2 regions of the Streptomyces sp. NPDC059371 genome follow, and region 2 is predicted to be linked to the other one. Evidence: predicted binding sites of a transcription regulator. Region 2 holds the regulator's gene; the other holds the start of a gene.
What was found. Region 2 encodes HspR, which represses chaperone genes until heat shock. Its sites were predicted from a motif close to TTGAGNNNNNNNNNCTCAA; they were not measured.
Positions count from the first base shown of each region.

Region 1: the regulator HspR is predicted to act here: its motif matches at 1,665-1,683, upstream of lon (endopeptidase La).

Region 1 is NZ_JBHYXD010000016.1:5,337-9,751, reverse strand. It holds gene lon (endopeptidase La) at 1-1,642, opposite strand, end outside; gene ACFXGX_RS12065 (hypothetical protein) at 1,834-2,112, shown strand; gene ACFXGX_RS12060 (spermidine synthase) at 2,880-3,557, shown strand; gene ACFXGX_RS12055 (response regulator transcription factor) at 3,671-4,408, shown strand.
Region 2 is NZ_JBHYXD010000023.1:69,257-73,671, reverse strand. It holds gene ACFXGX_RS16150 (PA14 domain-containing protein) at 7-1,707, shown strand; gene ACFXGX_RS16145 (heat shock protein transcriptional repressor HspR) at 1,771-2,223, opposite strand; gene dnaJ (molecular chaperone DnaJ) at 2,231-3,418, opposite strand; gene grpE (nucleotide exchange factor GrpE) at 3,452-4,111, opposite strand; gene dnaK (molecular chaperone DnaK) at 4,108-4,415, opposite strand, start outside.

The sequences.
Region 1 (4,415 bases), on a different contig from region 2:
CCCGGGTGTACTCCCCCGCGAGCTTGCGCAGCGCGCCCTCGTCGAGGACGACCTCGTCCTTCTCCAGACCCGCCCGCTCGAGCTGACGCGGCAGCAGGTGGTCCCGGGCGATGACGACCTTCTCGTCCTCGGTGTAGCCGTCGAGACGGACCAGCTCCATACGGTCGAGCAGGGCCTCCGGGATGGCCTCCAGGACGTTGGCCGTGGCGAGGAACACGACGTCGGAGAGGTCGAGTTCGACCTCCAGGTAGTGGTCGCGGAAGGTGTGGTTCTGCGCCGGGTCGAGGACTTCGAGCAGCGCCGCCGCCGGGTCGCCCCGGAAGTCGGAGCCGACCTTGTCGATCTCGTCGAGCAGGACCACCGGGTTCATCGACCCGGCTTCCTTGATCGCGCGGACGATCCGGCCGGGCAGCGCGCCCACGTACGTACGGCGGTGTCCGCGGATCTCGGCCTCGTCCCGGACGCCGCCGAGGGCGACGCGGACGAACTTGCGGCCCATGGCGTGCGCGACGGACTCGCCGAGCGAGGTCTTGCCGACGCCGGGCGGGCCGACGAGCGCGAGCACGGCGCCACCGCGCCGGCCGCCGACGACTCCGAGACCGCGCTCGGAACGCCGCTTGCGCACCGCCAGGTACTCGGTGATGCGCTCCTTCACGTCCTCCAGACCGGCGTGCTCGGCGTCGAGCACGGACTGGGCGCCCCTGATGTCGTACGCGTCCTCGGTCCGTTCGTTCCACGGCAGTTCCAGGACGGTGTCGAGCCAGGTCCGGATCCAGCTTCCCTCGGGCGACTGGTCACTGGAGCGCTCCAGCTTCTCGACCTCCTTGAGGGCGGCCTCGCGGACGCTCTCGGGAAGGTCGGCGGCCTCGACACGGGCGCGGTAGTCGTCGGACTCGTCCTCGCCGTCCTCTCCCTTGAGGTCGCGCAGCTCCTTGCGTACGGCTTCGAGCTGGCGGCGCAGCAGGAACTCACGCTGCTGCTTGTCGACGCCCTCCTGGACGTCCTTGGCGATGGACTCGGCGACATCCTGCTCGGCGAGGTACTCGCGGAGGTGTTCGGTGGCGAGCTTGAGCCGGGCCACCGGGTCGGCGGTCTCCAGCAGTTCGACCTTCTGCTCCACGGTGAGGAACGGCGAGTAACCGGAATTGTCGGCAAGGGCGGAAACGTCGTCGATCTGCTGCACCCTGTCCACGACCTGCCAGGCGGCGCGCTTGCGCAGCCAGCTCGTCGCCAGGGCCTTGTATTCCTTCACCAGGTCGGTGACCCGGCCGGGCAGGGGGTCGGGCACGGTCTCCTCGACCCGGGTGCCCTCGACCCACAGTGCGGCACCAGGACCGGTGGTCCCCGCGCCCACCCTCACGCGCCCGCGCCCTCGGATCAGCGCGCCCGGGTCGCCGTCGGCCAGCCGGCCGACCTGCTCGACCGTGCCGAGCACACCGGTGCTCGCGTAGGTCCCGTCGATGCGTGGCACCAGGAGTACCTGAGGCTTTCCGGGCGTTGCACGGGCAGCGGCCTGAGCGGCCTCCACCGCGGCACGCACGTCGGTGTCGTTCAGATCCAGCGGCACCACCATTCCGGGCAGCACGACCTCGTCATCGAGCGGCAGCACGGGCAGAGTGAGTGATGCGGACGTCGAAGCCATGATCTCCCCTTCGGCAGTCAAGTTGAGCTATGCCGACTCAATGCACGGCGGGCTCGCAATGTTCCCCGGGAGGCGTTCGCTGTGAGCGATCGGCTCCGGACCGCTGATCCGCGGGCGGCTGTCCGGGCCTCCCGGCCGTCGCGGACGGTGCCCGGGATGCGGGGTGGCCGTCCGGCTCGGATCGTGGAGTCATGAACCATCACCTCGCCCAGAACAAGCTCGAGATCGACACCCGGCTCGTCACGGCCGGTGCCGTGCTGACCGCGGCCGGTGCCCTGGTGGCGTGCACGGGCATGGTCATCGCGGCCGCCGCCGTGTTCACCGCGGGCCGGCGCATGATCCGCGCCATGGATGTGCCTCCGTCGCAGGTGGCGGCCATCAAGTGGCGGCAGGCCAAGGAGGCCTCCCTGGCGGGCATGCAGGCATGGCAGTCCGCGTCCGACGCCCAGAACGGGGCGCCCATCCGGTAGCCGGCCGTCCCCCGGCCCCCTCGGCCCTCCCTCGGCCCTCCCTCCGATGGCTCAACGGGTCTCTTCTTGTCCGCTCTGGTCCGCCGGGGTGCTGAAGAGGCCCGCGAGCCGGTCGGAGCGGGGCCCGGTCGAGAAGCGCGGCCCGGTCGAGAGGCGCGGCTCGTCGGGGAGCCCGCGCCTCAGGGCCGTGCGGTCTGTGCTGCCTGCGCTGCCCGTGCTGCCCGTGCTGCCTGCGCTGTCTGTGCTGTCTGTGCTGTCTGTGCTGTCTGTGCTGCGAGGCGATGCCGGTGCCGTCGCCGGACCGCGGGCCCGGTCGCGACGCCGATCGGCACCTCGGTGCTCCGCGGGGTGGTCACAGGCCCCGGAGCCGCTGGAAGGCGGTCGGCCGAGGACGGCACGCGGACCGAAGTCGTCGCGCCGCGCGGAGCCGGGGACGGAATCCGCGCCGGGTCGCGGAACGCGGCCGGAACAGGACGCGCGCCGCCGGGACACGGCGGGGAGACGGTTCAAAGGGGACGCACCGCGCTCCGGCCCGGCGGACACGGAAGCTCGACCGGCGGTTCTCGGCGACTCCTCAAGAAGCGGTTCTCGGCGACTCCTCAAGAAAGGGTCCGCACGGCCGGGGCCGGGGTTTCGGGCGAGGCCCGCGACGGCCTCCGGCCCGGGGCCGCGTCAACCTCGTGCGGCCCGCCGTCACCCCGGGGCCGGGGGAGCCGTCCCCCGCGATTCCCGCGACCCGTACAGGTGAAAATGCCAGGATGGCGGCCATGACCGCCTCGTACGAGACTCCCGAAGTCATCGACCGCCGCCAGGGCCCGTACGGCGAGGTCGTGCTGCGGCGGCACGGCGACCTGCTGCAGATCATCGCCAACGGATGCTTCCTGATGGACACCTCCGACGGGCGTTCCGAGCGGCTTCTCATGGACGCGGCGTACGACGCCCTGGACGGGCGCCGGGAGCCGAGCGTGCTCATCGGCGGCCTCGGCGTCGGCTTCTCGCTGGCGCACGCCGCGGCCGGTGACCGCTGGGGGCGCATCACCGTTGTCGAGCGCGAACGAGCGATCATCGACTGGCACCGGGGCGGCCCCCTCGCCGCGCTCTCCGCCCGGGCGCTCGCCGACCCGCGTACCGACATCGTCGAGAGAGACCTCGTCGACTACGTCAATGAGATCTCCGACACGTTCGACGCCCTGTGTCTCGACATCGACAACGGACCGGGCTGGACGGTCACCGAGGGCAACGCGGGACTGTACGGAGCGTCCGGACTGGCAAGCTGCGCACGGGCGTTGAGGCCCGGCGGCGTCCTCGCGGTGTGGTCGGCGCAGCCCTCTCCGGAATTTGAAGGAACCTTGCGGAATGCCGGATTCCGACGGGTCCGTACCGAAGTGGTCCCCGTTGCCCGGGGCGTTCCCGACGTGGTGCATCTCGCGGTGAGGCCTGGATAGCCGAGCCGTACCCACTGCCCGTACCCTGCTTGCCTGACGCGGATCATTCAAGCGTCAAGCACAGTCATGGGATCACCCCACGGATTCCGGAAAGCACACTTCAGGGGCGGGCGATGGAGCAGACACACACCTCCCAGAACGGCACGGCGGCGACTCCGGGCGCTCAGCGCCGGGTTTTGGTCGTCGAGGACGACCCCACGATCGTCGACGCCATCGCGGCCCGTCTGCGAGCAGAGGGATTCCTCGTGCAAACCGCGGGTGACGGCCCTGCCGCCGTCGACACCGCCGAGGCATGGCAGCCCGATCTGCTGATCCTCGACATCATGCTCCCCGGCTTCGACGGTCTGGAGGTCTGCCGACGCGTGCAGGCCGCCCGCCCGGTGCCGGTGCTGATGCTCACCGCGCGCGACGACGAGACCGACATGCTGGTCGGGCTCGGAGTCGGCGCCGACGACTACATGACCAAGCCGTTCTCGATGCGCGAGCTGGCCGCGCGGGTGCACGTCCTGCTCCGCAGGGTCGAGCGCGCGGTCGTCGCGGCCTCCACCCCGCGCAGCGGCATCCTGCGGCTCGGCGAGCTGGAGATCGACCACGCGCAGCGCCGGGTGCGGGTGCGCAGCGAGGACGTGCACCTCACTCCGACCGAGTTCGACCTGCTGGTCTGTCTCGCGAACACCCCGCGTGCCGTACTCTCGCGCGAGCAGCTTCTCGCCGAGGTGTGGGACTGGGCGGACGCCTCCGGTACCCGGACCGTCGACAGTCACATCAAGGCGCTGCGCCGCAAGATCGGTGCCGAGCGGATCCGTACGGTGCACGGCGTCGGCTACGCATTGGAGACCCCGACTCCCTGAGCGGGGC
Region 2 (4,415 bases):
GAACACATGCACAGAGCCCCTGTCACGAAGGGCGCCGTCTCCTCGGCCCTCGTGCTCGCCACCGCGGGCGGGCTGCTCACCGCAGCCGGCACGACCGCCTCCGCAGTGACCAACTGCACATCGCCCGTCTATAAGCGGCAGTTCTACACGAACACCACTTTCTCGGGCACTCCGAAGAAGACGGACTGCGACTCCGCGATCGACCAGAACTGGGGTTCCGGCGCGCCCGCGTCCGGACTTCCCGCCGACAACTTCGGCGTCCGCTGGACGGTGACCCGCGACTTCGGCTCGGGCGGCCCGTTCACTCTGCCCGTCACCACCCAGGACGGAATACGGGTCTATCTGGACGACGTACGCGAAGTCGACCTCTGGAAGAACGTGTCGGCCGCACAGTCCAAAACGGTCAACCTGAACATTCCGTCCGGAAAACACACACTGCGCGTCGATTTCGTCAACTGGACAGGAAAGGCGAACGTCACTTTCGCCTACAAACCCGTCACTTCCGCCAGTACCGACAGAATCAAGCCACTCGCCCCCACGGGTTCCTCGGCGTCGTACGACACCGCGACCGGCCGGGCCAAGGTCTCCTGGTCCAAGAACCAGGAGATGGACCTCGCCGGCTACCGCGTCTACCGCCGCCTCAAGGGCAGCAGCGCGTGGACGCTGCGGACCACGACGACCGCCACCTCGTACACCGACACGTCCCTCCCGGCGACCGGCGCCACCTATTACTACGAGGTGCGCGCCCACGACAAAGCGGGCAACGAGTCCACGGGCACGACGGACCGCCCGGTGACCACCACCGACCGGACGGCGCCGGATGTGCCCAAGGGCCTGACCGTCACCAACTCCTCCGAGAAGGGCGGCCTGCGGACCGGCTGGAGCGCGGTCCCGGGCGCGACCTCCTACCGGGTGTACCGGGCGACGGCGGAGAACGGCTCCTACACCCAGGTGGGCACCACCGGAGAGCTCTCGTACCGCGACGCCACGGCCGAACCGGGAACCACCTACTACTACCGGGTGACAGCCCTCGACGCGACGGGCAACGAGTCCGCCCGGTCCGGCGCCGTCAGCGGCCGACGCCGGGACGACACTCCGCCGTCCGCCGTCACCGGACTGACCGCCACCCCGACCTCGTACGGCTTCGAGCTGGACTGGGACGCGAATCCGACGCCCGACGTGGCGCGGTACGTCGTCTATGCGGGCGATCTCCTGCACTCCGACGGCGAGAGCTTCTGCTCCGTCCACGAGGTGGAGTGGCTGTTCACCGACACCACCTCGTTCACGTACCGCACCCTGCCGGACGGCGAGGAGCGCTGCTTCTTCATCGACGCCGTCGACGACGACTGGAACTCCCACTGGGAGATGACCCACGAGCCGAACATCGTGACCGCGGACGAACTCGACACGACGCCGGCCGTGACGACGCCCGGCGACGGGCCGGTCGAGCTGACGGCGGACTCCGGTGACCACGGCGGGGGACCCGTCTCGTTGTCCTGGGGCACGGTGGCCGACGCCACCGGCTACCGGATCTACCGCTGGAACCCGGACACCGGTGCCTACGAGGAGCTGGCGGCCACCCCGGAGCACTCGTACGTGGACACCACCGCCGCCAAGGGCACCACCCACTACTACCGGGTGACGGCCCTGTACGCCGACGGCACCGAGTCGGCCCCCGACAGCGACTACGCGATCCTGACTCCGTGAACGCACGAAGGGGCCCCGCGGTTCGGGTGAACCGTGGGGGCCCCTTCGGTGAGCGTGAGAGAACTACTCGGACGTCCGCTTGGGACGCCACACCACCAGGGCGCTCGTCTGCTGGACCTCCTGGTACGGGACCAGGTCACGCCGGTAGGAGGCGTGCACGGCGGCCTCGCGCTGCTGCATGGCCACCGCCGCGCCGTCCAGGGCCGACTCCAGCTCCGCCACGCGGGACTGGAGCGCGGCGACCTGGTTCTCCAGCTCGATGATGCGCTTGATGCCGGCGAGGTTGATGCCCTCGTCCTGCGACAACTGCTGCACGGTACGCAGCAGTTCGATGTCGCGGGCCGAGTAACGCCGGCCCCGGCCGGCGGTGCGGTCGGGAGAGACCAGACCGAGCCGGTCGTACTGACGCAGGGTCTGCGGGTGCAGCCCGGAGAGCTGGGCCGCCACCGAGATGACGTAGACCGGGGTCTCCTCGGTCAGTTCATAGGGGTTGCGTCGACGACCGGTCGTGTCCATGGCTCCGTCATGCTCCCTTCGCGGCCTGGAACAGCTCCGCCCGCGGATCCTCACCCGCGGTCGCCTCGCGATACGCCTCCAGCGCGTCACGAGCCTTGCCGGACAGGTCCTGGGGAACCGTCACCTCGACGGTGACCAGGAGGTCGCCCCGCGTGCCGTCCTTGCGGACCGCGCCCCTGCCCCGGGCGCGCATGGTCCGTCCGTTGGGCGTGCCCGGCGGCAGCTTCAGCGTCACCGGGGGGCCGCCCAGCGTCGGCACCTTCACCTCGCCGCCCAGCGCCGCCTCCGCGAAGGTGACGGGCACGGTGACGGTGAGGTTGTCGTCCTTGCGGCCGAAGACCGGGTGGGCGTCCACATGGACGGTGACGTACAGGTCGCCGCCCGGGCCGCCCCGCTCGCCCGGCGCGCCCTTGCCCCGCAGCCGGATCCGCTGGTTGTCGCTGACGCCCGCGGGAATCCGGACCTGCATCGTGCGGGACGACTTGGCCCGCCCGCTGCCCGCGCACTCCATGCAGGGGTGCTCCGCGATCAGGCCCCGGCCCTTGCAGTCCGGGCAGGGATCCGTGAGCGAGAAACCGCCCCCGGAGCCCCGCGCCACCTGCCCGGTGCCGACACAGGTCGGGCACACGCGCGGTGTGCCGTTCTTGTCGCCGGTGCCCGAACAGGCCTTGCAGGCCGCCTGCGAGGTCATGCGCAGCGGAACGGTCGCGCCGTCCACCGCCTCCGTGAAGGAGAGAGTGACCTCGGTGTCGATGTCCTGGCCGCGCCTGGGCTGCGTACGCGTCCCCGTGGGGGCGCCGCCTCGGTTGAACAGGCCCCCGAAGACGTCACCTATGCCGCCGCCGAAGCCGCCGGCTCCTCCCGCTCCCTGGCCCTGGGCGCCGCCTCCGAAGAGGTCGCCCAGGTCGAAGTTGAAGTTGCCGCCGCCCGCGCCGGGACCCGGCCGGAAGCCACCGCTGCCGAAGAGGGCGCGTGCCTCGTCGTAGTCCTTGCGCTTCTTGGGGTCGCCGAGCACGTCGTTCGCCTCGGAGATCTCCTTGAAGCGCTCCTCGGCCTTGGCGTTGCCCTTGTTGGCGTCCGGGTGGAACTCGCGGGCGAGCTTCCGGTACGCCTTCTTGATCTCGGCCTCGGTGGCGTCCTTGGGGACGCCGAGGACCTTGTAGAAGTCCTTCTCGATGAAGTCCTTGGTGCTCATCCCCGACGTCCCTCCTTCCTCGTCCGTTCAAGCTCAGCCCTCGTCCGGGCCACCGCTCTCCTTGTCGTCCGCCGCCTCGGCCGAATCCTCGGCCTTGACCGTCTGCGCCCCGGGCTGCGGCTCGGCGACGGCCACCCGCGCGGGGCGGATGGTGCGTTCGCCGAAGCGATACCCCGGCTGCAGAATCGCCACGCACGTCGTCTCTGTGACGTCCGGCGCGTACGAGTGCATCAGGGCCTCGTGGATCGTCGGGTCGAAGGGCTCGCCCTCCTTGCCGAACTGCTGGAGCCCCATCTTCGCCGCGACGGTCTCCAGCGATTCGGCGACGGACTTGAATCCGCCGACGAGCTCGCCGTGGTCCCGCGCGCGGCCGATGTCGTCGAGCACGGGCAGGAGCTCGGTCAGGAGGCTCGCCACGGCGACCTCCCTGACCGCGATCCGGTCGCGCTCGACACGGCGGCGGTAGTTCTGGAACTCGGCCTGGAGCCGCTGGAGGTCCGCGGTGCGCTCGGTCACTGCCATGCGCGCCTGGTCCAACTGGGCCGTCAGGCCGGTCAACTGTGCTGCTGCGTCCCCGTCCGGGGCCGCCGCCCCCTCCGCAGAGGGGGTGGCGGTCTGCGGCTCGGCGTCGTCAGAGGTGGCGCCGGAAGGGACGTCGGGCTGCTCTTCGAAGCCCGGGGTCTCCTCCGTCACGCGGCACCGTCCCGGCGGTCCTCGTCGACGATCTCGGCGTCGACGACGTCGTCGTCGGCCTTCGGGGCCTCGGCGCCGTGGGCGTCGCCGCCGGCGGCCTGGCCGGCCTGGGCGTCGGCGTACATGGCCTGGCCGAGCTTCTGCGATACCGCGGCGACCTTCTCCGTGGCGGTGCGGATCTCGGCGCTGTCCTCGCCCTTGAGCGCGGCCTTCAGCTCCTCGACGGAGGCCTCGACCTCGGTCTTGATGTCACCGGGGACCTTGTCCTCGTTGTCCTTGAGGAACTTCTCCGTCTGGTAGACGA